2 regions of the Puerhibacterium sp. TATVAM-FAB25 genome follow, and region 1 is predicted to be linked to the other one. Evidence: riboswitches for the same ligand, from Rfam matches in the RefSeq annotation. Region 1 holds a riboswitch; the other holds the start of a gene.
What was found. A riboswitch is a leader RNA that binds a small molecule or an ion and turns the genes downstream of it on or off. The one in region 1 is predicted to bind FMN.
Positions count from the first base shown of each region.

Region 2: linked by a shared signal. The riboswitch ahead of pnuC (nicotinamide riboside transporter PnuC) and the one ahead of ribD (bifunctional diaminohydroxyphosphoribosylaminopyrimidine deaminase/5-amino-6-(5-phosphoribosylamino)uracil reductase RibD) in region 1 are both predicted to bind FMN.

Region 1 is NZ_JAXUAK010000001.1:204,187-218,784, reverse strand. Features, by position in the region: gene U5M74_RS01025 (alpha/beta hydrolase fold domain-containing protein) at 1-736, opposite strand, end outside; gene mihF (integration host factor, actinobacterial type) at 991-1,302, shown strand; gene gmk (guanylate kinase) at 1,295-1,972, shown strand; gene rpoZ (DNA-directed RNA polymerase subunit omega) at 2,029-2,325, shown strand; gene coaBC (bifunctional phosphopantothenoylcysteine decarboxylase/phosphopantothenate--cysteine ligase CoaBC) at 2,375-3,595, shown strand; gene metK (methionine adenosyltransferase) at 3,744-4,937, shown strand; gene U5M74_RS00995 (primosomal protein N') at 5,026-7,311, shown strand; gene U5M74_RS00990 (HAD family hydrolase) at 7,308-8,003, shown strand; gene U5M74_RS00985 (D-alanyl-D-alanine carboxypeptidase family protein) at 8,046-8,894, opposite strand; gene fmt (methionyl-tRNA formyltransferase) at 9,081-10,028, shown strand; gene U5M74_RS00975 (RsmB/NOP family class I SAM-dependent RNA methyltransferase) at 10,025-11,542, shown strand; gene rpe (ribulose-phosphate 3-epimerase) at 11,574-12,236, shown strand; FMN riboswitch at 12,351-12,484, shown strand; gene ribD (bifunctional diaminohydroxyphosphoribosylaminopyrimidine deaminase/5-amino-6-(5-phosphoribosylamino)uracil reductase RibD) at 12,676-13,752, shown strand; gene U5M74_RS00960 (riboflavin synthase) at 13,753-14,469, shown strand; gene ribB (3,4-dihydroxy-2-butanone-4-phosphate synthase) at 14,466-14,598, shown strand, end outside.
Region 2 is NZ_JAXUAK010000004.1:104,931-119,528, reverse strand. Features, by position in the region: gene U5M74_RS05930 (LytR C-terminal domain-containing protein) at 105-773, shown strand; gene U5M74_RS05925 (uracil-xanthine permease family protein) at 904-2,235, opposite strand; gene U5M74_RS05920 (LLM class F420-dependent oxidoreductase) at 2,409-3,332, opposite strand; gene U5M74_RS05915 (disulfide bond formation protein DsbA) at 3,426-4,076, opposite strand; gene U5M74_RS05910 (hypothetical protein) at 4,200-4,403, shown strand; gene U5M74_RS05905 (TetR/AcrR family transcriptional regulator) at 4,454-5,221, shown strand; FMN riboswitch at 5,309-5,441, shown strand; gene pnuC (nicotinamide riboside transporter PnuC) at 5,583-6,293, shown strand; gene U5M74_RS05895 (Gfo/Idh/MocA family oxidoreductase) at 6,357-7,508, shown strand; gene ssuE (NADPH-dependent FMN reductase) at 7,680-8,228, opposite strand; gene U5M74_RS05885 (GOLPH3/VPS74 family protein) at 8,704-9,456, shown strand; gene U5M74_RS05880 (NUDIX domain-containing protein) at 9,463-9,999, shown strand; gene U5M74_RS05875 (acyl-CoA dehydrogenase family protein) at 10,099-11,346, opposite strand; gene U5M74_RS05870 (Nramp family divalent metal transporter) at 11,468-12,715, opposite strand; gene U5M74_RS05865 (glycosyltransferase 87 family protein) at 13,031-14,413, shown strand.

The sequences.
Region 1 (14,598 bases):
CGTCGAGGGCCAGGTTCCCGCCGGCGGACGCGCCCATGAGCGCGAGGCGCTCGGTGTCGCCGCCCAGGTCGCCCGCGTGCTCGGCCAGCCACGCCAGCGCGCACGCCACCTGCGGCTCCGCCGCGTCCCACCGGTGCACGGCCGCGTCGGAGAGGCTGTAGTCGACGTTCGCCACCACCCAGCCGCGCTCGCGCAGGTGGTCCAGGTGGGCGAGGCCCACCGGCGCCTGCCGGCTGCTCGACACCCAGCCGCCGCCGTGCAGCCACACGGCCACGGGGGCGTCGCCGTCGGCGCCGGGCGGCGCCCACACCGACAGCTCGACCGGCTCCCCGTCCTGCGTCGTGTACGCCACCGTGGTGTCGGGCGCCGGCACCGGGTCCGGCCGGGGCAGCGCCTCGACCGCGACGCCGGCGGCGCGCGCGGCGTCCAGCAGCCGGTCGAGCACCACGGCGCACCCCAGGAGCCCGGCGACGGCGGCCACGACGACGGCGGCGCGCAGGGCGGTGCGCCGCGCCCACCAGCGGGCGGTCGCGCCGGCGAGCCCCAGGGCCGCCACGAGGCAGAGCCCGCCCGCGTAGCCGGCGGCGTGCGCGGCCAGCGAGACCACCGGCAGGGCGGGGACGAGCGCCCCGAGCGCGACCAGGGCCGGCACGCCCGCGGCGAGCGCGGTGGCGCCGGCGGCGGCCGCCCCGGCGAGCCGGGCGCCGCGGGACGGGCGCACGTCCCTGAGAGCCATGGCGAGCCCCCTCGTCGTGGCCGAGACCTCTCGCGGCGGGCGCCCGCGCGGCCCCGCCGAGCGCCACGGTAGGGCTGTCGCGGCGGGCCCGCCCTCCGGGCGGCGCCGTTACGGGCCGGATGCCCGGAACGCACCGGCGGATCGCCGGTCGCGGTCGCGCCACGCCGCCCACCAGCGATTGCCCGCGCCGCAGGTCGTGGTTACTTTCGTTCGAGCAGTACCACCCCGTCGGCTCGACTGAGTAGGTGACTTGAGTGGCCCTTCCCCCTCTCACCCCGGAACAGCGTGCTGCGGCACTCGAGAAGGCCGCCGAGGCGCGCCGGGTGCGCGCGGAGATCAAGAACCGCCTGAAGTACTCCCAGGGCTCGCTCAAGGAGGTGATCGAGCAGGGCCAGTCCGACGACGTCGTCGGCAAGCTGAAGGTCGTCTCGTTGCTGGAGTCGCTGCCCGGTGTCGGTAAGGTGAAGGCCCGGGCGATCATGGAGGAGATCGGGATCGCCGAGACCCGCCGCGTCCGTGGCCTCGGACCGCACCAGACCGCGGCGCTCATCGAGAGGTTTGGCTGACATTTCCGCGACACCCGCCGGCACCCCGGCCCCCCAGGACCCGCTCGACCAGGAGCCCCGCTCCGCCCGCCTCACCGTCCTGGCCGGGCCCACCGCCGTCGGGAAGGGCACGGTGTCGGCGGACGTGCGCGCGCGCTACCCGCAGGTGTGGCTCTCCGTGTCGGCGACGACGCGGCCGCCGCGGCCCGGCGAGGTGGACGGCGTGCACTACCTCTTCGTGACGCCCGAGGAGTTCGACGCCATGGTCGCCGCCGGCGAGATGCTCGAGTGGGCGGTGGTGCACGGCCGCAACCGGTACGGCACGCCGCGCCGCCCGGTCGAGGAGCATCTCGCCGCCGGCGTGCCGACCCTGCTGGAGATCGACCTGCAGGGTGCCCGCCAGGTGCGCGAGACCATGCCGGAGGCCCGGTTCGTGTTCCTGGCGCCGCCGTCGTTCGAGGAGCTGGAGCGCCGGCTCGTGGGCCGCGGCACCGAGGACGCCGAGGAGCGCGAGCGGCGCCTCGCCACCGCCCGCGTGGAGCTGGCGGCCGAGAGCGAGTTCGACGTGACGATCGTCAACGACGACGTGCGCCGCGCCACCGACGAGCTGGTCGGCGCGATGGGCATCCAGCCGACGCCCGCGGTGCCCGCCGGGCCGCTCGCCCCGGGCGGCGCCCCGGTCGTGCGCTGACGTCCGGGTAGACTGGTCCGTCGACTCCCATCCCTCCCACCACTGGAGCGTGAACCGTGGCCGGAACCGTCGCGCAGCCCATCGGCATCACCGACCCGCCGATCGACGAGCTGCTCGAGAAGACCGACTCGAAGTACGGCCTGGTGCTGTACGCCGCCAAGCGTGCCCGCCAGATCAACGCGTACTACTCGCAGCTGAACGAGGGCCTGCTCGAGAACGTGGGCCCGCTGGTCGAGGCCCGTGCGCAGGAGAAGCCCCTGTCGATCGCCATGCGCGAGATCAACGGGGGCCTGCTCACCTCGACCCCCACCGAGGACCCGGACGACGCCAAGGACTCGAAGACCTCGCTCTGAGCGCACGCTCGAGCGACCGGTCCGACCCAGCGGAGGACGACAGGCCCGCATGAGGATCCTCCTGGGCGTCAGCGGGGGCATCGCCGCGTACAAGGCGGTGCTCCTGCTGCGTCTCCTGCGCGAGGCGGGGCACGCCGTGCGTGTCGTGCCCACCGCCGCCGCGCTGCGCTTCGTCGGCGCCCCCACGTGGGAGGCGCTCTCCGGCGAGCCCGTGAGCACCGAGGTGTTCGACGACGTCGAGAACGTGCAGCACGTCGCGCTCGGCAAGGGCGCCGACCTCGTGGTCGTGGCGCCCGCCACCGCCGACCTGCTGGCGCGGGCGGCGAGCGGGCGCGCCGACGACCTGCTCACCTCCACGCTGCTCACCGCGCGCTGCCCGGTGGTCATGGCCCCGGCCATGCACACCGAGATGTGGGACCACCCCGCCACGCGGGCCAACGTCGCCACCCTGCGCGAGCGCGGCGTGCACGTCATCGAGCCCGCCTCGGGCCGCCTCACCGGCAAGGACACCGGCCCCGGCCGGCTGCCCGAGCCGGAGGACATCGCCCGCGAGGCCCTCGCGGTGGTCGGGGCGCCGGGTGCGGGGGAGGCGCCGGCGGGCGACCTCGCCGGCCGGCGTGTCGTCGTCTCGGCCGGCGGCACGCGCGAGCCGATCGACCCCGTGCGCTACATCGGCAACCGCTCCACCGGGCGCCAGGGCGTGGCCCTGGCCCTCGCGGCGCGCGAGCGCGGCGCCCACGTGACGCTCGTGGCGGCCAACATCGCCGAGCCCCCGGCCGGCGTCGCCGACGTCGTGGTACCGGTGGAGACGACGGCCGAGCTGCGCGACGCCGTGCGCGCAGCCGCCGCGGCGGCCGACGCCGTGGTGATGGCCGCAGCCGTGGCCGACTTCCGGCCCGCCGCCATCCCCGCGGCCAAGATCAAGAAGGTGCCCGGGCAGGGCCCGGTGCCGATCGCGCTCGTCGAGAACCCGGACGTGCTGGCCGAGCTCGCGGCCGAGCGGCTGCGCCCCGGCCAGGTCGTCGTCGGCTTCGCGGCCGAGACGGGCGACGCCGACGGTGACGTGCTGCACCACGGCCGCGCCAAGGCGCGGCGCAAGGGCGCGGACCTGCTCGCGGTCAACGCCGTCGGCGGGGGGCGCGGCTTCGGCACGGCGGACAACGCCGTGACGCTGCTCGACGGCGCCGGCGAGACCGTCGCCGAGGCCGCCGGCACCAAGCGCGAGGTCGCCGACGCGCTCTGGGACGCGGTCGCCAAGCTGCTTGCCTGAGCCGATCGGCCGGCCTGCGCCGCGGCCCGTCGGCGCCTGCCGCACGTCCGGTGTCGCCTGTCCGTCATGCGAGAATGTCTCGTGTTCTGAGACGCGTGTGGTCCCGGAGGGGGGCGCGCGCCCCGTCGAGCCCTTAGGGTGGTGCGCCATGACCGATGCCCTGCGTCTGTTCACGTCCGAGTCCGTCACCGAGGGGCACCCGGACAAGGTCTGCGACCAGATCTCGGACGCGATCCTGGACTCCCTGCTCGAGCAGGACCCGCGCTCGCGCGTCGCCGTGGAGACCATGGTGACCACCGGCCTGGTGCACGTCGCCGGCGAGGTGACGACCGACGCCTACGTGGAGATCCCGCAGATCGTGCGCGACGTCGTGCGCGGCATCGGCTACACCTCCTCGGCGATCGGCTTCGACGGCGACTCGTGCGGCGTGTCGGTCTCGATCGGCCAGCAGTCGCCCGACATCGCCCAGGGCGTCGACAAGTCGGCCGAGCAGCGCGACGACGCCTCCGACGTCGACCCGCTCGACGCGCAGGGCGCGGGCGACCAGGGCCTGATGTTCGGCTACGCCTGCGACGACACCCCGCAGCTCATGCCGCTGCCGATCTGGCTGTCGCACCGCCTGGCCGAGCGTCTCGCCCAGGTGCGCAAGACGGGGGAGGTGCCCGGCCTGCGCCCCGACGGCAAGACGCAGGTGACCATCGCGTACGACGGCGACCGGCCGGTGCGCGTCGACACGGTCGTCGTGTCGACCCAGCACGACGGGGACGTCGCCCAGGACAAGCTGCACCGCGCGATCGCCGAGCGGGTCGTGGCGCCGGTGCTCGCCACGGTCGACCTCGAGTCGGCCGGCGCCCACCTGTACGTCAACCCCACGGGCAAGTTCGTCGTCGGCGGCCCGCAGGGCGACGCCGGCCTGACGGGCCGCAAGATCATCGTCGACACCTACGGCGGCATGTCGCGCCACGGCGGCGGCGCGTTCTCCGGCAAGGACCCGTCGAAGGTGGACCGCTCCGCGGCCTACGCGATGCGCTGGGTGGCCAAGAACGTCGTCGCCGCCGGCCTCGCGCGCCGGTGCGAGGTGCAGGTCGCGTACGCGATCGGCCGGGCGCACCCCGTGGGCCTGTACGTCGAGACCTTCGGCACGGAGACCGTCCCGGTGGAGCGCATCATCGGCGCGATCGACACCGTGTTCGACCTGCGCCCGGCGGCGATCATCCGCGACCTCGACCTGCTGCGGCCGATCTACTCCAAGACGTCGGCCTACGGGCACTTCGGGCGCGAGCTGCCCGAGTTCACGTGGGAGCGCACGGACCGCGTCGACGCGCTGCGCGCCGCCGTCTGACCCCCGCCCTGAGCCCGCCCGTCGTCCGGCCCGTCGTGCGGACCAGGCCCGCGGGCCCGCGCCGGGGCTGTGGGCGTCGCGTGGTGAGATGGTCCCCGTGAGCGACGTCGAGACCCCGGAGCAGCCCACGCTGCTGGGGCTCGACGCCGTCCCGTCCCCGTCCCGCGGGCGCGGCGCGCGGCGCCGCGCGCCGCTCGGGGCGCAGGAGATGGCCACCGAGCGGCCGGTCGCCCGCGTGGTGCTCGACCTGCAGCCCGCCCACCTGGACCGCGAGTACGACTACCTCGTGCCGGCGTCCATGGCGCAGCACGCCGTGCCCGGCGCCCGCGTGCGCGCGCGGTTCGGGCCCCAGGAGGTCGACGGGTACGTCGTCGACCGCGCCGACGCCTCCGACCACGCGGGACGCCTCGTGCCGCTGCGTCGCGTCGTCTCCGGCGACCCGGTCCTGGCGCCGCAGGTGCTGCGGCTGGCGCGGGCCGTGGCCGACCGGTGGGCCGGCACGCTGTCCGACGTGCTGCGGCTGGCGGTGCCACCGCGTCACGCCCGCGTCGAGAAGGAGGTGCTGGCGCAGGTCGCCGGCGGTGCCCCCGGCGCCGCGGCCGGTGCGGACGACGCCGGCACCCCCGACGACGCCGGCACCCCCGACGACGCCGGCACCCCCGACGACGCCGGCGTCGGAGCCCCGGCCGAGCAGGGCGCCCCGCCGGCGCTGCCGGCGTCCCCGGGGCCGCTGCCGGCCGCGTGGACCCACCTGTGGTCCCCGTACCGCGGCGGGGAGGCCTTCCTCGGCCACGTGCAGGCCGGCGAGGCCCCCAAGGCCGTGTGGACCCCGCTGCCGGGCCTGGCCCCCGCCGCGGACGACGGCGCGCCGCCGCGCGTGCCGCACTGGGCGGCCGCGGTGGCCGCGGCCGCCCGCAGCGCCGTGGCCGCGGGCCGCGGGGCGCTCGTCGTCGTGCCCGACGCCCGGGACGCCGAGCGGGTCGGCGCCGCCCTCGACGCCGCGGGCGTGGCCGACCACGTGCGGCTGCTCGCCGACGACGGCCCCGCGCCGCGGTACCGGGCGTTCCTCGCCGCGCGGCACGGCCTGGCGCGCGTCGTCGTGGGCACGCGGGCGGCCGCGTTCGCCCCGGTGGCCGACCTCGGCCTGGTCGTGCTCTGGGACGACGGCGAGGACACCCACGCCGAGCCGCACGCGCCGTACCCGCACGCCCGGGACGTCCTGGCGCTGCGCAGCGACCTCGAGGGTGCCGCGTTCCTGCTCGGCTCGCCGGGCCGCACGGTCGAGGCGCAGGCGCTGCTCGCGCAGGGCTGGGCCCGCGAGGTCGCGGCGCCGCGCGACGTCGTGCGCGCCCGCGCCCCGCGCGTGCGGGCGCTGACGTCCGTGGAGCTCGCGAAGGAGGGCCCGGGGGCGGCGGCGCGCGTGCCCACCACCGCGTGGCGCGCGGCCCGCGACGCGCTGGCCCACGGCCCGGTGCTGGTGCAGGTGCCGCGCACGGGCTACCTGCCCGTGGTGGCATGCTCGCGCTGCCGCACGCCGGCGCGGTGCGGGGCGTGCCACGGCCCGCTGGCGCTGGGCGGCGCGTCGTCGGCGCCGCAGTGCCGCTGGTGCGGCCGCCTGGCCGGCGGGTGGCGGTGCGACGAGTGCGGCAACGCCGGCCTGCGCGCCGTGCGCGTGGGCAGCGAGCGCACCGCCGAGGAGCTCGGGCGCGCGTTCCCCGGCGTCCCGGTGCGCCTGTCCACCTCGACCGCCCCGGGCGGCGTGCTGGGCGCGGTGCCCGGCACGCCCGCGGTGGTCGTGGCCACCCCCGGGGCCGAGCCGGTCGCCGAGGGCGGGTACGCCGCGGCGCTGCTGCTCGACGCCGCGGTCGCCACGGCCGGCGTCGGCCTGGCGAGCGCGACGCGCGCGCTGCACCGCTGGCTCGCCGCCGCGCACCTCGTGCGCCCGGCGGCCGCGGGCGGTCAGGTGCTGCTCGTGGGCGACGGTGCGCCCGGCCCGACCGGTGCGCTCGTCCGGTTCGACCCCGGCGGCTTCGCCGACCGCGAGCTGGCCGAGCGCGTGGAGCTCGCGCTGCCCCCGGCGGTGCGCGTCGCCGCGGTCACCGGGGACCGCGCCGGCGTCATGGCGGTCGTCGACCGGGTGCCGCTCGCCGGGCCCGAGACCGTCCTGGGGCCGGTGGAGACCGAGCCCGACCCCCGCGACGTCGTGGGCGACGGCAGCCTCTTCGACGCCGCCCCCGTCCGCGTCGTCGTGCGCGTGCCCGCGCGCGACGGCCTCGCCCTCGCCCAGCAGCTGCGCGCCTCGCTCGCCGTCCGGTCCGCCCGGCGCGAGCCCGGCAGCGTGCGCGTGCAGCTCGACCCCCCGGAGATGCTGTGACCGGCCAGCCCGCCATGATCGACACCGTCGTCTACGACTTCGGCAACGTGCTCGTGCACTGGGACCCGCGGGGCGCGTACGCCGACCACGACCCGGCGGCCGTGGAGGCGTTCTTCGCCGACTTCGACTTCGTCACGTTCAACCACGCCCAGGATGCCGGCCGCCCGTACGCCGAGGGTCGCGCGGCGGTGGCGGCCACCGCGCCGCAGCACCTGCCGATGCTCGACGCGTACGTGGAGAACTACGCGGGGACGCTGGGCGGGCCGGTGGCGGGGTCGGCGGAGCTCGTCGCCGAGCTCAAGGAGCGCGGCCTGCGGCTGCTCGGGCTGACGAACTGGTGGGCCGAGACGTTCCACCACGCCGCGCAGGCCGCCCCGGCGATCGGGCTGATGGACGGGGTGGTCGTGTCAGGCCGGGTCCGCCTGGCCAAGCCCGACCCGGCGATCTACCACCACCTCGCCGCGACGTTCGACGTCGACCCCGCCCGGGCGGTGTTCGTCGACGACACGCCGGCCAACGTCGAGGCGGCCGCGGCCGTCGGCTTCCACGCGCTGCGCTTCACGACGACGGCGCGGCTGCGCGCGGACCTGCGCGCGCTGGGGGTGCCGGTGGACCGCGACGGGGTCCCCGGAGGCACCCCCGACGCCAGGACCCCCAGGGGAGCCGAGGACGGGGCCGGGCGCGGCCGGTAGGTGGGCGGCCGGTAGGAGGGCGCGGCCGGTAGGAGGGCGCGGTCAGTAGGAGGGCGCGGCCGGCAGGCCGAGGTACTCCTCGAGGCTGCGCGCCTCGGACGCGGTCAGGTCGGCGGCCGTGCGGGTCCCGACGTAGCGCAGGTGCCACGGCTCGGCCGTGTACCCGGTGACGGCCTCCTGACCCTCCTGGTAGCGCACCACGAAGCCGTAGGCGGGCGCGTGCTCGGCCAGCCAGGCGGCCTGCGGGGTGTCGCCGAAGCACCCGAACTCCCGGCACGTCCCGTCGCCGGCGAGCACGTCCAGCGCCAGGCCCGTCTGGTGCTCGGAGTGGCCCGGCCGCGCCGACTGCGTGTCGGCCACGTCCGGACCGAGCACGTCGGCCCAGTGGGCGTACGTGTCGACCTGCGTCTCGTACGATCGGAACCCGCTGCGCGGCAGGAGCGGCACGCCGGCGCGCGCGGCGTCCGCCAGCAGCCGCTCGGCCGCCGCCGCTGCGTCCTGGCGCAGCTCGACGTCGGTGCCGGCCACCGTCCGCAGGTGGCGCGGGGCGTAGTCGAGCGGCTCGAGAGGCCGCTGCTTGTTGACCACGACCAGGGTGCCGGCCGGCGTCACGGCCGGCTGCGGGGAGCGGGTCGGGGGAGCCTCGAGCGAGCCGGACCGCGTCGGGTCGGGGATTGCGACGGGGCCGTGCGGCACGTCGTGTGCCGTCGCCGTCAGGCCCGTGGGGGCCGCGGACGTCGCGGTCGACCTCGCGGTCGGGGACGTCGCGGTCGGGGACGTCGCGGCGGCCGGCAGCGCGGCGGCAGGCAGCAGTGCCGCGGCGAGCAGCACGACGACGGCGCGGCGGGGCGCGGTGGCGGCGGCGCGGCGGTGGCGGGCTCGGGTCGGCACGGTCGGTCCTGGGGCTCGTGGTCGGCGGGTGGTCGCTGCGGCCGGCGGGTGCGTGCCGCGGTGGCCCGTGGCCTGCGGCGACGGTCCGCGGACGGGCCGGCGTCGCGGCGTCGGCACCCACCGGGGGTGACCGTACCCGCCCGGCGCCGCGGAAGCCACAGCAGGAAGCGTCCGTAGAATCGGCGGGTGCGCCTCCTCTTCGCCGGAACCCCGCAGGCCGCCGTCCCGTCGTTGCAGGCGCTGGTCGCCTCGCGCCACGAGGTGGTCGCCGTGCTCACCCGCGCCGACGCCCCCGCGGGCCGCGGCCGCCGGCTCGTGCCGAGCCCGGTGCGCCTCGCCGCACAGGAGGCGGGCATCCCGGTCCTCACCGACCCGCCCCGCGGCGAGGAGTTCCTCGCCCGGCTGCGCGAGCTCGACGTCGACGCCGCTCCCGTCGTCGCCTACGGCCACCTGCTGCGGCCGGACGTGCTCGCGGTACCGCGCCACGGCTGGGTCAACCTCCACTTCTCCGTGCTGCCGGCCTGGCGCGGCGCCGCGCCCGTGCAGCGCGCCGTCATCGCCGGCGACGAGGTCACCGGCGCCACGACGTTCCTGCTGGACGAGGGCATGGACACCGGCCCGGTGCTCGGCACGCTCACGGAGACGGTCCGGGCGCGGGACACGGCCGGCGACCTGCTCGACCGGCTGGCCCAGGCCGGCGCCGGCCTGCTCGTGGCCAGCCTCGACGCCCTCGAGGACGGCAGCGCGCTCCCGCAGCCGCAGCCGGCCGACGGCGTCTCGGTCGCCCCGAAGCTCACCACCGCGGACGCCTTCGTCGACTTCCGTGCACCGGCGCTGGCGGTGGACCGGCTCGTGCGCGGGTGCACGCCCGCGCCGGGCGCCTGGACCACCCTGCCGGCGGACGACGGGCAGGCCCCGCGCCTCGGGCTCGGCCCGGTCACCCCGCGCCCCGACGTCACGGACCTCGCGCCGGGGGCACTGCGCGCCGGGAAGAAGGAGGTGCTCGTGGGCACCGTCACCCACGCCGTGCAGCTCGGGGACGTGCAGCCGGTCGGCAAGCGGCCCATGGCGGCAGCCGACTGGGCGCGCGGCGCCCGGCCCGCCGAGGGCACCGTGCTGGGGGCCGCCCGATGAGCGCGCGCGACGGCCGGCGGGACGGCGGCGACGAGCGGCGCGACGCCCGCGGCCGGCAGCGCGGTGCCGCGCGCGCCCGCGGCGAGCGCGGCCGCACGAGCCAGGCCCCGTCCGAGCGGCGGCGCGGCACGGACCCGGCCCGCACGGCCGCGTTCGACGTGCTGCGCGAGGTGGACGGCTCGGACGCCTACGCCAACCTGGTGCTGCCGCCGCTGCTGCGCGAGCGGCGCATCACCGGTCGTGACGCCGCCTTCGCCACCGAGCTGGCGTACGGCACCCTGCGCCTGCGCGGCCGGTACGACGCCGTGCTCGCCCGCTGCGTCGACCGCCCGCTGGAGCGGCTCGACCCGCCGCTGCTCGACGTGCTGCGCCTCGGCGCCCACCAGCTGCTCGGCATGCGCGTGCCGCAGCACGCCGCGGTCTCCGAGACCGTGGGCCTGGCGCGCGCCCGTGTCGGCGCCGGGCCGGCGCAGATGGTCAACGCCGTCCTGCGCCGGGTGGCGGCCACCGACCTGGACGGCTGGCTCGACCTGCTGCGGGCCGAGGCGCCCGACCCGGTCGCGGCCAGCGCCGCCGTCGGCTCGCACCCCGCGTGGATCGTGCGCGCCCTGCGCGAGGCGCTGGCCGGCGACGGCCGCGACGTGGGCGAGACGGACGACCTCCTCGCGGCGGACAACGCCGCGCCCCGCGTGACGCTCGTGGCCCGGCCCGGGCTCGTCGCGCCGGACGAGCTGACCGCGGACGCGTCCGGCGGCGTGCGGCTGGCAGCGGGCCGGTGGTCGCCGACGGCGTTCGTCCTGGAGTCCGGCGACCCCCTCGCGGTGCCCGCCGTGGCCGACGGCCGCGCCGGCGTCCAGGACGAGGGCTCCCAGCTCGTGGCGCTGGCGCTGGCGGCGGCGCCGCTGGACGGGCCCGACGCCCGCTGGCTGGACCTGTGCGCGGGCCCGGGCGGGAAGGCCGCGCTGCTGGCCGCCCTCGCCGCGCAGCGCGGCGCGCGTCTCGTGGCGAACGAGGTGGCACCGCACCGCGCCCGCCTGGTGCGCCAGGCGCTGCGGGCCGTGCCCGACGGCGTGGTCGAGGACGTGCGCACCGGCGACGGGCGCGACCTCGGCGCGCTCGAGCCGGGTGGGTTCGACCGCGTGATGGTGGACGCGCCGTGCACCGGCCTCGGCGCGCTGCGCCGACGCCCGGAGTCCCGGTGGCGCCGCACGCCCGCCGACCTGGCGCACCTGACCACGCTGCAGCGCGAGCTGCTCGCCTCGGCGCTCGACGCCGTCCGCGTCGGCGGGGTGGTGGCCTACGTCACGTGCTCGCCGCACCTGGCCGAGACCCGGCTGGTGGTCGACGACGTGCTGCGCCGCCGCGACGACGTCGAGCGCCTCGACGCGCGCGCCGCCGTCGGGGCGGCCACGGGCCGCGAGGTGCCGCTGGCCGACCGGACCGACGTACAGCTGTGGCCGCACGTGCACGGCACGGACGCGATGCACCTGAGCCTGCTGCGCCGGACGGCCTGAGCGGGCGGCACGCACGCCCTACCCTGGGGCCATGCCCGCTCGCATCGCCCCCAGCATCCTGTCCGCCGACTTCGTCAACCTCGAGCGCGACCTCGGCGCCATCGCCACCGCGGACTACGCGCACGTGGACGTCATGGACAACCACTTCGTGCCGAACCTCACCCTGGGGCTGCCGGTGTTCGAGCGGATCGCTCAGGTGTCGCCCGTGCCGATCGACGCGCACCTCATGATCGAGGACCCGGACCGCTGGGCACCGGGCTTCGCCGAGGCCGGTGCCGCGTCGGTCACCTTCCACGCGGAGGCCGCCACGGCGCCGGTCCGCCTGGCCCGCGAGCTGCGCGGCCGCGGCGTGCGCGCCGGCCTCGCGCTGCGCCCCGCGACGCCGATCGAGCCGTACCTCGACCTGCTGCCCGAGTTCGACATGATCCTCGTGATGACCGTCGAGCCCGGCTTCGGCGGGCAGTCGTTCATCGAGGGCACGCTGCCCAAGATCCGCCGCACGCGCGAGGCGGTCGGCGCCTCCGGCCAGGACGTGTGGATCCAGGTCGACGGCGGCATCTCGCGCGCCACGATCGAGCGGGCCGCCGACGCCGGCGCCGACGTCTTCGTGGCCGGCTCCGCCGTCTACGGCGCCGAGAACGTCCCCGACGAGATCGCCGCCCTGCGGGACCTCGCCGCCGCGCACGTCCACTGACGGACTCGGCTGGCGGTGTGCCGGCGTGCGGGGCGCCCGCCCCGCACGCCGGCACCCGTCCGAGGTGCCGGTTTGCCCTCGCCCCGGCGGGCGAGGCAGGATCTCGGGAGCACGAAGCATGCTCCGGGGGCGGTGAGATTCCGCACCGGCGGTGACAGCCCGCGACCCGCAGACCCGCAAGGGCGAGCGGTTGACCTGGTGGAACTCCAGGGCCGACGGTGAAAGTCCGGATGGGAGGAAGCATGCGCGGCGCGCGCACCCGTGCGCGCCGTGACGTCGTCGTACGCCCGCACGCGGGGCCCTCGGGCTGCCGCGCGCCCCGGGCGTCCGCCGTCGCCGTACCCCCGGAGCACCGACGCTCCGGAAGGACCCCGTGACCGGCACCCCGCCGACAGCCCCGCCGACAGCCCCGCCGACGTCGCTCGACGTCCCCGCGGCGATGGACCGCGCCCTCGAGCTGGCCCGCCGCGGCCCCGCCCACGGCCCCAACCCCCGCGTCGGCTGCGTCCTGCTCGCCGGCGCGGCGCCCGACGGTGTGCCCGGCGGTGCGCCCGACGGTGCGCCCGCCCGCGTGCTCGGGGAGGGCTACCACCGCGGCGCCGGCACGCCGCACGCGGAGGTCGCCGCCCTGGCGGACGCCGCCGCGCGCGGCCACGACGTCCGCGGCGCGACCGCCGTCGTCACCCTGGAGCCCTGCGCGCACACCGGCCGCACGGGCCCGTGCGCGCACGCCCTGGCCGAGGCGGGCGTGGCGCACGTGGTGCACGCCCTCGACGACCCGAACCCGGCCGCGGCCGGCGGCGCCGCGGTCCTGCGCGCCCGCGGCGTGCGCGTGACCGGCGGCGTGCGCGCCGCCGAGGCCGGCGAGCTGCTGCGCGTGTGGGCCACCGCGGCCGGGCGCGGCACGCCGTACGTCACGCTCAAGACCGCGACCAGCCTCGACGGGCGCGTGGCCGCGGCCGACGGCACGAGCCGGTGGATCACCGGCCCGCAGGCCCGAGCGCACGCCCACGCGGTGCGCGCGGAGGTCGACGCCGTCGCCGTGACGACCGGCACGGTGCTCGCCGACGACCCGGCGCTCACCGCCCGCCGCCCCGACGGGTCGCTCGCCGAGCACCAGCCGCTGCGGCTCGTCGTCGGGCGCCGCGACGTGCCCGGCGGCGCGCGGCTGCGCGGCCCGGGCGGCCCGCTGGTGCACGTGCGCAGCCACGCGGTCGCCGACCTGCTCGCCGCCGCCGCGGCGCACGAGGTGCGCCACCTCCTCGTCGAGGGCGGTCCCGCCTTCGCCGCCGCCCTGCTGGCCGCCGGCGCCGTGGACGAGCTGCACGCCTACCTCGCGCCCGTCGTCCTCGGCGCCGGCCCCGCGGCCGTCGGCGACCTCGGCGTGACCACCCTCGCCGCCGCGCCGCGGCTGCGCACCGCCCGCGTCGAGCGGCTCGGCGACGACGTCCTGCTCGTCGCGCGCCGCGACCCCGCCCCGCCCCCGGCCGCCGCCCCCACCGAAGGAGACAGCTGAATGTTCACCGGCATCGTCGAGGAGACCGGCCGCGTCCGGTCCCTCACCCACCCCGACGCCACGGCCGTCGACGCCGTCCTGGTCGTCGAGGCCGACGTCGCGAGCCGCGACGCGCACCCGGGCGACTCGATCGCCGTCGCCGGCGTGTGCCTCACCGTCACCGGCGTGGACGAGCACGGGGCGTTCGCGGTCGACGTCATGCCCGAGACGCTGCGGCGCACCAGCCTGGGCGCGCTGCGGCCCGGCTCCGCCGTCAACCTCGAGCGCGCCCTGCCCGCCGGCGGGCGGCTGGGCGGCCACGTCGTGCAGGGCCACGTCGACGGCACCGCCACGCTGCTGGCCCGCCGGCCGGGCCCGCGCTGGGACGAGCTGACGTTCGCCCTGCCCGCGGCGCTGGCCCCGTACGTCGCCACGAAGGGCTCGGTCACGCTCGACGGCGTCTCGCTCACCGTGGCCGCGCTCGGCCCGGTCGACGCGGCCGGCGCGGCCGGCGCGGCCGGTGGCGAGACGTTCACCGTGTGCCTCGTGCCCACCACGCTCGCGCGCACGACGCTCGGTGCCCTGCAGCCCGGCGACGCCGTGAACGTGGAGGTGGACGTGCTCGCCAAGTACGTCGAGCGGCTGCTCGCCCACGGGGCGGTGGCGGGGGCGACGGGCGCCGCCCCGGACGACGCGGCGGTGGACGCGGTGGTGGACGCGGCGGAGGTGGCCCGATGAGCGCCGTGGAGCAGGCCCTCGCCGCCCTAGGCGCCGGGCGCCCGGTGCTCGTGGCGGACGACGCGTCGCGCGAGAACGAGGTGGACGTCGTCGTCGCCGCGCAGGACGTCGACGCCGCGACGGTCGCGT
Region 2 (14,598 bases), on a different contig from region 1:
GGCGCTGAGGTGCGGCGGACGGAGCGTGCGGGCGTGACGGGGTCGACCCGCCGGGGCGTCGCGGGGGCCCGCCGCGGTCGGCGTTTCTCCGGTAGGTTCGCCCGGTGAGCACCCCCGTCCAGGACCCCGCGCGCGTCGCCCGTCGCCGCCGCGAGCACGAGCGCCAGGCCGTCGTCTTCGGGGTGCTCGTCGCGTTCCTCCTCGTCGCCGCGCTCGGCGCCCTCGCCGTCTACACCGGCGCGATCTCGGCGCCGTTCGCCCGCCCGTTCACCTCGAACGAGCAGGAGACGACGTCGGAGCCGCCGCCGTGCCTGCCCGCCGTGGAGGACCAGCCCGACGGCGCGCTGCCGCTGTCGTACGACCAGGTGCAGGTGCGCATCTTCAACGCCTCGGGGATGTCCGGCCTCGCGGGCGCCAACCAGAAGGTGCTCGCCCAGCGCGGCTTCGAGGTGCTCGGCACCGGCAACTACGACTCGACGTACGACGCCGAGCTCGCCGCGGGCTCCACGCTCGCCACCAACGAGCTGCGCTTCGGCCGGGACGGCGTGGTGGCCGCCTACACGCTGGCCGCGCAGTTCCCCGCCATAGAGATGGTGCTCGACGACCGCGAGGGCGCCACGGTGGACCTGCTCGTCGGCGAGGCGTACGAGCGACCGCTGGACGAGGCGGACGTGCCCCTCGCGGCCGACCAGCCGCTGATCAACGTCGAGGGCTGCGCGCCGGTCGACGAGGTCGAGCCCGTGCCGGCGCCGACGCCGGCCGAGGAGGAGTGAGCCGGTTCTGAGCGACCGGCCCGAAGGCCGCTGACGGGCAGCAGGACTCGAGATGACGGAGCGCCCCGTGACCGGGAGGGTCACGGGGCGCTCCGTCGTCCGCGGCCCGGCGGGCGGCCGGGCCGGCGGCTCAGCCCTTGAGCTCGCTGCCGTTCGGCGCCGAGGCCGGGGTGGCCGGCTCCTGGTGGGCGCCGGTCAGGCGGGAGATCACGGTCATGCCGTGGAAGATGAGCAGCGCCGCGGCGGTGCCGAGCGCGATGCCCTCGAAGCGCAGCTCGCCGGCCACCCAGGTGTAGTTGGCGATGCCGATGATGAGCGGCACGGCCGCGGTGGTGAGGTTCACGGGGTTGGAGAAGTCCACCTTGTTCTGCACCCAGATGCGCGCGCCGAGGATGCCGATCATGCCGTAGAGCATGGTGGCGGCGCCGCCGAGCACGCCCGCGGGGATGGTGGCGATGAGCTCGCCGACCTTGGGCGAGAGCGACAGCAGGAGCGCCGCCCCGGCGGCCACCCAGTAGGCCGCCGTCGAGTACACGCGGGTGGCCGCCATGACGCCGATGTTCTCGGCGTAGGTGGTGGTGCCCGAGCCGCCGCCGAGGCCGGCGAAGGTCGTGGCGACGCCGTCGGCCAGGAGCGCGCGGCCGGTGAGGCGGTCGTAGCTGCGGCCGGTCATCGCGGCGACGGACTTCACGTGGCCGACGTTCTCGGCGATGAGCACCAGCACGACGGGCAGGAACAGGCCCAGCACGGCAGGGTCGAACGTCGGGGCGTGGAAGGTGGGCAGGCCCAGCCAGGCCGCCTCGCGGACGCCGCTGAAGTCGACCTGGCCCTGGAGCACCGCGGCGACGTAGCCCACGACCACGCCGACCAGGATCGACAGGCGCCCGAGCATGCCCTTGAACAGCACGGACACGAGGATGATCGCGACCAGCGTGATCAGTGCGGTGGCCGGCGCGCTCTGGAAGTTCGCGTACGCGCTCGGGGCCAGGTTGAGGCCGATGAGCGCCACGATCGTGCCCGTGACGATCGGCGGCATCACGGCGTCGATCCAGCGGCCGCCGGTGAGGTGGACAACGGCGCCGACCACGGCGAGCAGCAGGCCGGTGGCGAGGATGCCGCCCACCGCGACGCCGAGGTCGCCGTCGGCGCCCGTGGCCGCGGCGATCGGGGCGATGAACGCGAAGCTCGAGCCGAGGTAGCTGGGCAGCTTGTTGCCGGTGATGAGCAGGAACGCCGCGGTGCCGATGGCCGAGAAGAACAGCGTGGTCGACGGCGGGAAGCCGGTGAGCAGCGGCACGAGGAAGGTCGCGCCGAACATGGCGACCACGTGCTGCAGGCCGATGCCGACGGTGCGCGGCCAGCTGAGCCGCTCGTCGGGGGCGACGACGGCGCCGGGGGTGAGGGTCTTTCCGTCGCCGTGGAGCGTCCAGCCCAGCGTCGACGAGGAGGGGGTGGCGGCCATGGTGCGCGCGCTCCGTCCGTGGAAGGTGGTGGTGATCAGGGGGAGGGTAGCGGTCGCGAGGCACACCGCTGTGACGCGCCGGTGCCGACGAGCGCGCCGGCCCGGGCACGACGACGGCGCGGTCCCGCACCGCAGGACCGCGCCGTCGTCGGCGGTTCGCGAGGGTGCGCCCGTCAGAGCCGGGGCGCGACCTCGCGAGCGACCAGCTCGAGGTGGTCGAGGTCGTGCAGGTCGAGCACCTGCAGGTAGACGCGCTCGATGCCGTCCGCCCGGACCTGGGCCAGCCGGTCGACGGCCTCGGCGACGGTGCCGGCGACACCGTGCTCGCGCAGCTCCGCCGGCTCGCGGCCGATCGCGGCGGCGCGGCGCTCGAACTCGGCCTCGTCCCGGCCGACGGCCAGCACGAGCGCCGCGGAGTGCGTGAGCGTCTCCGGGTCGCGGCCGGCCTCCTTGAGCGACTGGTTGACGACGTCGATGCGCGGCGCGATGTCGCCGAACGCCGGGAACGCCTGGTTGTACTCGGTGGCGAACCGGGCCGCGAGCGCCGGGGTGCGCTTCGGGCCGGAGCCGCCCACGATGACCGGGACCCGGTCCTGGGTCGGCTTGGGCAGGGCCGGGGAGTCGGTGAGCGTGTAGTGCTCGCCGGAGAAGGAGTAGCGCTCCCCCAGCGGGGTGCCCCACAGGCCGGTGACGACCTCGAGCTGCTCCTCGAGCAGGCCGAAGCGCTTGGCGGGGAACGGGATGCCGTAGGCGGCGTGCTCCTCGGCGAACCAGCCGGCGCCGAGGCCGAGCTCGACGCGGCCGCCGGACATCTGGTCGACCTGCGCCACCTGGATGGCCAGCACGCCCGGGTGGCGGAACGTCGCGGAGGTGACCAGCGTGCCGAGGCGCAGGGTCTTCGTCTCGCGGGCGAGGCCGGCGAGCGTGGTCCACGCGTCGGTGGGGCCGGGCAGGCCGTCGCCGCCCATGGTCAGGTAGTGGTCGGAGCGGAAGAACGCCGAGAAGCCGAGCTCCTCGGTGGCCTGGGCGACCTTGAGCAGGTCGTCGTACGTGGCGCCCTGCTGGGGCTCCGTGAAGATGCGCAGATCGAGGGTCATGCGCCCATCTTGCCCCGGCGGCCGCGCCGGGCCCGCCCGGCGGCGGGCGGGCCCGGTGGCGATCCGGCGGGACCGGTGCAGGCCGGGCGGGCGTCAGTCGAACGCGGGCGACTCGGTGCGGCTGCGCTTCAGCTCGAAGAAGTGCGGGAACGACGCGAGCGCCAGCGCGCCGTCGAACACGCGCAGCGCGTCCTCGCCGCGCGGGACGCGGGTCAGCACCGGCCCGAAGAAGGCGACGCCGTCGACGTGGAGGGTCGGGGTGCCGACGTCCTCGCCGACCGGCTTCATGCCGGCCTCGTGGGAGGCGGCGAGGGCGGCGTCGTAGGCGTCCGACGTCGCGGCGTCCGCGAGCTCGGCGGGCAGGCCGGCCTCGGCGAGCGCCTCGCGCGCGACGGCGTCGAGGTCGGTGCGGCCGCCGGCGTGGATGCGCGTGCCGGCGGCGGTGTAGAAGGCGGAGAACGCCTCGGGCCCGTGGTCCGTCTGCACGGCGGCGGCGACGCGGCCGATGCCGCGCGAGCCGTCGATCCGCTCGCGGTAGTCGGCGGGCAGGTCGCGGCCCTCGTTGAGCAGGTACAGGCTCATCAGCCGGAACGTCAGCTCGACGGGCCGCTGGGCGGCCACCTCGAGGGCCCACCGGGAGGTGATCCAGGCGAACGGGCACAGCGGGTCGACGTAGACGTCGACGACGGGGACGACGTCGTCGGGCCGGACGGGGGCGGTCGTGGTCGCGGTCTCGGTGGTCACGGCGCGACCCTACTCGCGCCCCGCGCCCCGTTCTCCCGCTGGCCCGCATCGCTCGGGCCACCTCGTCCAGCCATCGTGCTCCGGCCCCCGCGCTCGGGCCTCCTCTCCCGTAGGCTCGCGGCCGTGGGGATCCGCTGGAAGAGCGTGGCGACCGTGGTCGGCGCCGCCGTCGTCGCCCTCGTCTTCCTCTTCGCCGCCCTGCGCGGCCGCGTGTGGGCGTGGCTGCCGTGCGTGCTGGCCGTGGGCGTCGCCGTGCGCGAGCTGCGCTGGCTGCAGCGCGACCGCCGGCGCGGCCGCGAGGCCGGGTTCGACCAGCCGCGCCGCTGAGCCGGCTCCCGCTGTCCCGGCCGCGGGCCGCACGCGCTAGCCTCGGGCGCATGGCCCGGACGTCGCACACGCACGCGCAGGCCGTCGACGTCGCGATCGAGCTGTTCTCTCGCAAGGGCTACGAGCAGACCACGGTCGAGGAGATCGCCGACGCGGCCCAGGTGAGCCGCGCCACCTTCTTCCGCCGCTACGGCTCCAAGGAGGACGTGGTCTTCGCCGACCACGAGCTGCTGCTCGAGCAGGTGGTGCTGATGCTCGCCGAGACCGGTCCGGACGCCCGCGAGGACGGCGACGCGCCGACCGGCCGCGTGACCTGGGACTCCGCCGTGGACCCGTACATCGAGGTGTGCCGCGCCGCCCGGCTGGTGTTCGACCACCACGTGGGCCAGCGCGAGACGTCGCTGGCGCGCTACCGCCTGCTGCGGCAGGTGCCCGCGCTGCGCGACCGGGAGCTGGTCACCACCCACCGCTACGAGCGGGCCTTCACGCGGTACCTACGCGACACGCTGCGGCCCGACCGCTCCTCGACCACCCAGTCGATCGCCTTCTCCGCCGGCGTCGTCGCCGTGCACAACGCGTTCCTGCGCCGCTGGCTGCGCAACCCCGACCAGGACCTGGGGCCCGAGCTCGACGAGGCGTTCGCCGACCTGCGCGCCACCGCCACGGCGGACCTGTCCGGCCGGGACGGGCGCGCCGCCGCGGCGCCGCTGCCGGTGACGGTGTCCGGTGGGTCCGGGGCGCGCGTCGTCGTCGCGGTGCTGGAGTCGGGCACGCGGCCCGACGACGTCGCCCGCGCCGTGCGCGACGCGCTGTCCTGAGCGGCGCGGCGCCCGACGCCGGTGGCCGAGACGCCTCGCGGGAATAGCCGCGGGGCGTGGCATCCTTGTTCCTGAGCAAGACACGCACGACGTGCTCCGGGGTCGGTGAAACTCCGAACCGGCGGTGACAGCCCGCGACCCGCTCCTCCCTCGGGAGAGCGGTTGACCTGGTGGAACTCCAGGGCCGACGGTCAAAGTCCGGATGGGAGGAAGCACGTGCGGCGCGCCCGCGGCCGTCGGCCTGCGCGGTGACGCCGCCGCCGGTCGTGGCGTGCCGGGCCGCCCGCAGGCGGCCGTGGCGGCGCCGTCGACCCCTCCCCTCGTCGCTCCCCGGGCACCGGTGCCCGAGGAGAGGATCGAGATGAACGTCATCGACTGGCTGTTCGACGCCACCTTCAAGGTCGGCGGTCAGACGCTGCTGTGGCGCGAGGTGATCGGCAACGTGTTCGGCCTGGCCTCCGCGCTGGGCGGCATGCGCCGCAAGGTGTGGGCCTGGCCCGTGGGGATCGTGGGCAACGTGCTGCTGTTCACGGTGTTCCTGGGCTCGTGGTTCGGCGGCTCCCCGCTGCCCGACATGCTCGGCCAGGCCGGCCGCCAGGTGATGTTCATCGTGGTGAGCGTGTACGGCTGGGTGCAGTGGCGGAACACGCGCCGGCAGAACCTCGAGGTGCGCGCGGACGGCACCGTGCCCGCCGACGACGGCGCCGCCGTGCACCCGCGCTGGGCCTCGTGGCCGGCGCGCGGGGGCCTCGTGGCCGCGCTGGTCGGCGGCACGCTCGCGCTGACGCCGCTGTTCCGGGCGCTCGGCTCGTACGAGCCGGTGTGGGCCGACGCGTGGATCTTCATGGGCTCGCTGCTGGCCACCTACGGCATGGCCAAGGGCTGGGTCGAGTTCTGGCTGATCTGGGTGGCGGTCGACCTGGTCGGCGTGCCGCTGCTGCTGAGCGCCGGGTACTGGGCCTCCGCCGCGATGTACGTGTTCTACGGCGTGTTCACGCTCATCGGGTTCTTCGTGTGGCGGCGGGTCAACGCCCGCGAGCGTGCCGGCGCCGCGGCGGTCAGCCCGGCCTGATGCGCGGCGGCTCGACGCGGCCCTCCCGGGCGCGCGCGGCGGCCCCTCCGTAGGGTCGGGCCCGTGAGCGACCTCTTCCTCGAGCGCGCCCCGCGCGACCCCGCGCTGCCGCGCCCGGCGCGCGTCGGCGTCGTCGGCTCGGGCTTCCGCGCCCGGACCATGCTGCGCGTCATGGCGGCGCTGCCGGAGTGGTTCGACGTCGTGGGCGTGACCGCGCGCAACGCCGCCGACCGCGAGCTCCTGTCCGGCCACGGCCTCGCGGCGCACCCCGACCTCGACGGGCTGCTGGCCGGGTCGCGCGAGCGGCCCGCGCCCGACGTCGTCGTCGTGACCGTGCCGGCCGGCCCCGCGCAGCAGGTGGTGGCCGCGCTGGCCGACGCCGGCGTGCCTGCCCTCCTCGAGACGCCCGCGGCCGGGACGGTGCCCGAGCTGCTCGCCCTGCACCGGCGGGTGGAGGACGGCGCGTGCGTGCACGTGGCCGAGCAGTACCACCTCGAGCCGCTCGTCTCGGCGCAGCTCGGGGTCGCCGCCTCCGGCCGGCTGGGCACGGTGACCGACGCCCACGTGGCCGTGGCGCACGACTACCACGGGCTGTCGGTGCTGCGCCGGGCGCTCGGCGTCGGCTTCGCCGAGCCGCTGGTCACGGCCCGCCGCGACGCCCGGCGGGTGCTGCCGAGCCCGTCCCGGTACGCCGACCCGGCCGACCTCGCGCCCGTGGACACCGTGCACGCGCTCGCCTGGCTCGACTACGGCGACCGGCTCGGCGTCTACGACTTCGACGACGTGCAGTACCGCTCGTGGGTCCGCTCCCCCGCCGTGCTGCTGCGGGGCGAGCGCGGCGAGCTGCGCGACGACGTCGTGCGCCACGTGGGCGACGACGGGCAGCCGCGCGTGGCGCGGCTCGAGCGGGTGGCGGCCGGCGGCGCGGGCTCCCACGAGGGGCTGTTCCTGCGCGGCTACCTGCTCGACGGCGGGTGGGCGTACCGCAACCCGTTCCGGCCGGCGCGGCTCGCCGACGAGGACCTCGGCATCGCCCACCTGCTGGCCCGCACCGCGACCCATGTGCTCGCCGGCGGGCCGTCGCCGTACGAGGTGGCCGAGGCCGCGCAGGACCAGTACCTGCAGCTGGTCGTGCGCGAGGCCGCCGCCGGCGGGGCGCCCGTGCGCGCCGTGCGCCAGGAGTGGGCCGACGGCAAGGGCTGTCGCGGCCGCTGACGCGGACGACGTCGCCGCGCCCAGCGGTCGCCTCGCCCCTCGGTCTGTTCGGTGATTCGTGGGCAGATCGGTGATCCGGGTCGCCGATCTGCCCACGGATCACCGAACGGACGGAGCAGCGGTCCGCAGCGTCGAGACGTCGGGACCGTGCCGCGACGAGGCGGACGCGCGTCAGGCGTAGGCCGGCACGACGGCGTCGAGCGCCGTGCGGAACGCCGCCGTGGTGCGGGCGACGCAGTCGCGCGCCCCGGTGTCGGGCAGCACCGGGCCGCCCGAGGTGTGGTCGATGTGGGTGTCCAGCACGAACCGGCCGGGCGTCACGTGCGCGGCGCCGAGCGACACGAGCACCGGGCGCAGCGCGTAGTCGAGCGCCAGGACGTGCGCCACGGTGCCGCCGGTGGCCAGCGGGAGCACCACCTTGTCGCGCAGCGCGCCCTGCGGCAGCAGGTCGAGGAACACCTTGAGCAGCCCGGAGTAGGCGGCCTTGTACACGGGGGTGGCCACGACGAGCGCGTCGGCGGCGCGGACCTGCTCGACGGCGTCGGCGATCAGCGGGTCGGAGGTGTCGGCGTGCAGCAGCGCCTCGGCCGGCAGCGAGCGCAGGTGCAGCAGCGCGACGTCGTGGCCCTCGGCGGCGAGCTCGTCGCCGACGTGGGCGGCCAGCGAGGTGGTGCGGGACCGGGCCGACGGGCTGCCGGCGAGGACGAGGACGGAGGCCATGGGTGCTCCTTCGGGGCGGTACGAGGTAGGGCGGTGCGGCGGCAGGCAGGGCGGCCCGGGCAGGCGCGGCCGTGGACGGACGCGGAGGTGGGCGGGCACAGCGCCGCGGCGGGCGGGACGACGACGGGTCGACCGCAGGCGACGGCCGGCGGCACTGGTCCGGCACTGGTCCGGCACTGGTCCGGGGCGGGTCCGGGGTGGCGCGCGGCGCGGGGCGGCGGACCGTCAGCGGCGACGGGTCAGCGACAACACATGTCGCGGCACGCCGACAGGCACATCACCGTGCCGACGACGGGGGCGTCGTACGGCACGGTCTGCAGTCGGGTGCTGGTCATGGCGACGACCCTCGCAGCCGCGCCACGAGGTGGACAAGGGGGCGTCCACGATACGGTCAGGCAATCGTCTCGCTCTATGGACTCACGTGAGACGGCCTGGCGGGCTTGCCGCACACGGCCGCCGGGCGCAGTGTCGAACCATGCTCATCGCGGAGGACCTGCTGCTGCTCGCGTACGACGACGAGTCGGGCGCCGAGTCCGGCCTCGCCAACCTCGACTACCGGCTCGGGGGCGCCCTGCTGGTGGAGCTGGCCATGGCCGGGCGCGTCGACGTCGCCGTCGAGGGTGCCGGCGAGGGTGCCGGTGAGGGTGCCGGTGGGACACCGGTCGGCACGCTGCCGGGCGGCCGCGCCCCCGACCCGGCCAAGGAGGCTGCCCGGGCGACCGTCGTCGTGCGCGACCCCTCCCCCACCGGCCACCCGGCGCTGGACGCGGCCCTCGCCGTCGTCGCCGAGAAGCCGCGGCGCGCCAAGGACCTCGTCGAGCCGCTCTCGCGCGGCGCGCGCGAGCGGCTGCTGCATGCGCTGGCGGACCGCGGCGTGCTGCGCCGCGAGGAGCGCAAGGTGCTCGCGATCTTCCCGACGACGCGCTGGCCCGCGGAGGAGCAGGCGCACGAGGCCGCGCTGCGGCGGCGGCTGACCGCGGTGCTGGTGGACGGGCTCACCCCCGACCCGCGCACGGCGGCGCTGGCCGCGCTGCTCAAGGGCTCGGGGTTCGTGTCGCGGCTCGTGGCCAAGCCGGACCGCAGGCGCGCCGAGGCGCGGGTGGACGAGCTCGCCGCGTCGGCGTGGGTGGCCGACGGCGTCGCGGCGGCCGTGGCCGCGCAGGTGGCGATGCAGGCGGCGCTCGCCGCCGCCGTCATGGTGACCACGACAGTGCCGGCCACGAGCTGAGGCGCCGTGGCGACGACGAGCGCGGGCCTGCTGCTGTACCGCCGGACCGGGACGGCGGACGGCGGCGCCGGCTTCGAGGTGCTCCTCGCCCACATGGGCGGTCCGTTCTGGGCGCGCAAGGACGCCGGCGCGTGGACCATCCCCAAGGGCGAGCTCGAGGACGGCGAGCCCCCGCACGGCGCCGCGCTGCGGGAGGCCGCCGAGGAGCTGGGCGTCGCGCTGCCCGAGCCGCCCGTGCCCGACGTCGAGCTCGGCGCGGTACGCCAGCGCAGCGGCAAGCGCGTGCTCGCGTGGGCGCGCGAGGCGCCACCCGGCGTCGACCTCACGGACGTGCGGAGCAACCTCGTCGAGATCGAGTGGCCGCCGCGCTCCGGGCGGCGGCTGCAGGTGCCGGAGATCGACCGCGCCGCGTGGTTCGCGCCCGACGACGCGCGGCGGGTGATCGTCAGCGCGCAGGCCGAGCTCGTCGACCGGCTGGCCGCCCACCTGGCCGCCCGTCCGGTTGTCGACCCGGCCGCGGACGGACGCGTTCCGGGTCCCTGACGGTCCGAGACAGAGGGGTCTGTCTCGGACCGTCAGGGACCCGGAACGGCGAGGAAGGGGCGGCGAAGGAGGTGCCGAGGGAGCGTCGGGGAGCGCCGGTCAGACGAACGCCGAGACGCCCGTGATGTCGCGGCCCACGATGAGGGCGTTCATCGACTCGGTGCCCTCGTAGGTGTGCAGCGCCTCGATGTCCGCGAAGTGCCGCGCCACCCGGTTGCCCAGCAGGATGCCGTTGCCGCCGAGCATGTCCCGGGCGGTCGACGCCACCTCGCGCGCACCGCGGGTGCAGGTGAGCTTCGCGAGCGAGGCCTGCGGGCCGCTGAGCGCGCCGCGCTCGGCCAGCCGCGTCGTCTGCGCCACGAGCAGCTGCATCTGGGTGAGCGTGGCCAGCATCCGCGCCAGCCGCTCCTGGACGAGCTGGCTGGCGGCCAGCGGCCGGCCGAACTGGATGCGCTGGCCCACGTACTGCACGGCCGCCTCGTAGCAGGCCGTGGCGTGCCCGACGGCGGACCAGGCGACGCCGAGGCGGGTGGCGAACAGCACCTCCGAGGTCGCCCTGAACGACGTCGCGCCCGGCAGCGCCGCTTCGGCGGGCACGAAGACGTCGTCGAGCACGATGTGCGCCTGCCAGATCGCCCGCAGCGACGCCTTGCCCTCGATGGTGGTGGCGCGGTAACCGGGCGCGTCCTGCGGCACGACGAAGCCGTGCACCTGGCCGTCGCCGCCCTCGCCGACCAGCCGGGCCCACACCACGGCGATGTGGCCGCACGATCCGAACCCGATCCACTTCTTCTCGCCGTCGATGACGTAGCCCTCGACGCCGTCGCGCACCGTGCGCCGTGCCGTGGTCTCGAGCGACACCGAGTCCGACCCGTGGGTGGGCTCGGTGAGCGCGAACGCGCCCAGCACCTCCCCGCGCGCCATCGGCTCGGCGTACCGCTCCACCTGCTCGGGCGAGCCGTGCAGCACGATCGAGCGCAGCGCCAGGCCGCCCTGCACGCCGCAGATCGTGGCGACCGAGCCGTCGCCCCGGGACATCTCCATGCTGGCCAGGCCCTCGGCCATGAGCGAGATGCGCGGGCGGCCGGGCACGTCGACGCCGTCGCGCAGGAGGTCGAGGTCGGCCATCCGCTTGACGAGGTCGAACGGCACCTCGGCGCGCTCCCAGTAGCCGTCGATGACCGGCAGCACCTCCGCCTGCACGAACTGGCGCACCGCGAGCCGGTGGGCCTGCTCCTCGGGCGTGACGTCGGCGAACGCGCCGAGGTAGTCGACGTCGAGGGGCTGGGAGACGTCGTAGTCGGGGGCGGTGACCCCGGGCATGATCGGGGGCCGGGCGGCGGTCATCGGTGCTCCGCTTCGTCGAGGGGCTGCTGCGTCCCTCTCATGCTTCTCCGCAACGGCGTCTCACGTCAAGCGATACCGCGTATCAACGGCGGCGCGCCGGCCGCCGGGGCGGTGCGCCGCGTCAGGCGCCCGCGAACGTCAGCACGAGCAGCGTCACGTTGAGCACCACGATGACGCCCGCGACCAGCCCCGCGAGCACCTGGGTGCCGAGCGCGTTGCGGTGCTCCCCGAGCAGGTCGCGGCGCCGGGTCAGGACCACCAGCGGGATCATCGCGAACGGGATCCCGAAGCTCAGCACCACCTGGCTCACCACGAGCATCCACGTGGGCGACAGCCCTGTGGCCAGCAGCAGCACCGCCGGGACCAGCGTCACCAGCCGCCGGCCGAGCAGCGGCACCCGCACATTGAGCAGGCCCGCCATGATCTCGGCGCCGGCGTAGGCGCCCACCGACGTCGAGGCCAGGCCCGAGCACAGCAGCCCGATCCCGAACAGCAGGCCGACGGCCGGGCCGAGCGCGGCGGTGATCGCCGCGTGCGCGCCCTCGATGGTGTCCGTGCCGGCGACGCCCGTGCCGTGCAGCGCCGACGCCGCGAGCAGCAGCATCCCGATGTTGACGCCACCGGCCAGCACCAGGGCGAGCACCACGTCCCACCGGGTGGCCGTCAGCAGGCGCCGGGTGGACGCGCCGCGGGCGAGCTCGGGTGGCAGGCCCTGCCGGCGGCGCTGCGCGACGTCGTACGCGACGCGGTCGCGGGCCAGCGAGGAGTGCAGATAGATGGCGTGCGGCATCACCGTGGCGCCGAGCATCGAGGCCGCGAGCAGCAGCGAGTCCGCGCCCTCCAGGCGCGGCACGAGCCCGCCGAGCACGCTGCCGGCGTCGGGCGGCGCGAAGAGCAGGCCGGCGCAGAAGCCGATCGCGAGCACGGCGAGCATGGCGGTGACGACCTGCTCGAACGCCCGCTGCCCGTGGCGCGCCTGCAGCGCCAGCAGCACCAGGGAGACGACGCCGGTGATGAGGCCGCCGACCACGAGCGGCACGCCGAACAGCAGGTACAGCGCGATCGCGCCGCCGATGACCTCCGCCAGGTCGGTGGCCGCGGCGACCACCTCCGCCTGCCCCCAGTACGCCAGGCGTGCCGGGCGCGGCAGCCGCTCCCCCAGCACCTCGGGCAGCGAGCGGCCGGTGACCACGCCGAGCTTGGCGGACAGGTACTGCACGAGCACGGCCATGACGTTCGCCGCCACGAGCACCCACACGAGCAGGTAGCCGTACCGTGCGCCGGCGGTGAGGTTGGCCGCCACGTTGCCGGGGTCGACGTAGGCGATGGCCGCGACGAACGCCGGGCCGAGCAGAGCGACGACCCGCATGCGCGCCACCGACGTCGGGCCGCCCTTCGGCAGCCGCGGCGCGCCCCGTCCCGGCGCGGCCTCGACACCCTCGTGCGCGGCAGCCTGGCTCACCTGCGACCCCCTCCAGCGGCACCCTCGTCACCTGCGTGGACACCGATCCTGGCACAGGTTTCGGTTATCCGAAACCTGTGCCGGCCTGCTCACTCCAGCCGCCGAGATAGAGAGGCCGCGCGCCGAGATAGAGAGGCCCCGGACCTCTCTATCTCGGCAAGATGGCTCTCTATCTCGGCGGGCTCACGGCAGCGCCGCAGCGGCGTCTGACACCATGTGGCCGTGCCCCCCGAGCCCCCGCGCGACACCGAGCGCGACACCGAGCGCGACACCGAGCGCGACACCGAGCGCGACACCGTCCGGCGCACCGTGACGCCCGGCGCCGCCGCCCGGCCCGCCGGCCCGCGCGCGGCGCTGGAGCGCGCCGTCCTGTCCGGCCCGGCGCTCGCCGCCGGCTTCGTGCTGGCGCACCTGTGGCTGGTGCTGGACGCGGTGTCGTGGCGCGGCCAGATCTACGGGGACGTCACGCTCTACGAGTGGTGGGCCCGCAACGGCCTGTCGACCGGCCAGTGGCCGGTGCTCGACTACGACTGGGTCTACCCGGCCGCCGCGCTGGTCCCCGTGACGCTGCCCGCGCTCGTGACGGTCTCCACGCTGGGCTACGAGGTGGTGTGGACGGCGCTCGTCGTCGCGCTCGACGCCGTGGCCGTGTGGCGGCTGGCCCGCTCGGCGCCGCGCGGGCGGGTGGCCGCGTGGTGGTGGCTGCTGTTCCTCGTCGCGCTGGGACCCATCTTCCTGGGCCGGCTCGACGGCGTCGTCGCCCCGATCATCGTGCTCGCGCTGCTGTGGGCGGGCCCCCGCCCGGCGGTCGCGGCGGCGGTGGCCACGCTCGGCGCGTGGATCAAGATCGCGCCGGGCGCCGTCGTCGTCGCCCTGGCCGCGACCGCGCGGCGCGGGCGCGACCTGCTGCGCGAGGTCGTCGTCCCGGGCGCGCTGGTCAGCGTGGCGGTGGTGGGCCTGGCGCTGCTCGGCGGAGCCGGCGAGCGCGCGTGGAGCGTGTTCGGCCAGCAGGAGGCACGGACGCTGCAGGCCGAGTCCGTGGCGGCCACCTGGTTCAGCGTGGCGCGGCTGTGGGACCCGACCGTGCGGATCGCCTACAACGACGTCATCTACACCTACGAGGTGCAGGGCGACGCCGCCCGGCAGGTCGCCTCCGCGCTGGACGGCCTGCTGCCCGTGGCGGTGCTGGCCGTGGCCGCGCTGGCGTGGATGGCCGCCCGACGCCGGCCGGACCTCGCCGCGGACGTGCTCCTGCTCGCCGCGGCGGCGGAGCTGCTGGCCCTCATCGTGTTCAACAAGGTCGGCTCGCCACAGTTCATCGCCTGGATCGGCCCGCCCGTCGCGGCGGCACTGGTGCTCGCCGGGCCGGGCGCGCGGCACGTGTGGTCGCCGCCCGCGGCCGGGATGCTGCTCGTGGCGCTCGGCACCCAGGTCCTCTACCCCGTCGCGTACGGGGAATTCCTCGCCGGCGAGCCGTGGATGGTCGTCGCCGCGGCGCTGCGCAACGCCGGGCTGGTGGTGCTGCTGGCCGGGGCGCTGTGGCGGCTCGGGGTGCTGGCCGCCAGCCGGCGCCCGCGCGTGGAGGTGGCCGCCGCGCACGGCTGACGGCGACCGGCGGGGCGGCTGACGGCGACGACGCCCGGCGGGCCGGCGGGCGACGCCCCGCGGCCGCGCGCCGCCGGCCCGGTTGGCCCGGCGTTCCGCCGTTGTTCGGCCAACCTTCGTCGGCCCTTCCTCGACACGACGCGGCGCCGCCGCCCGCCGGTCACCCGCCGCGGGTGTCCTGACGG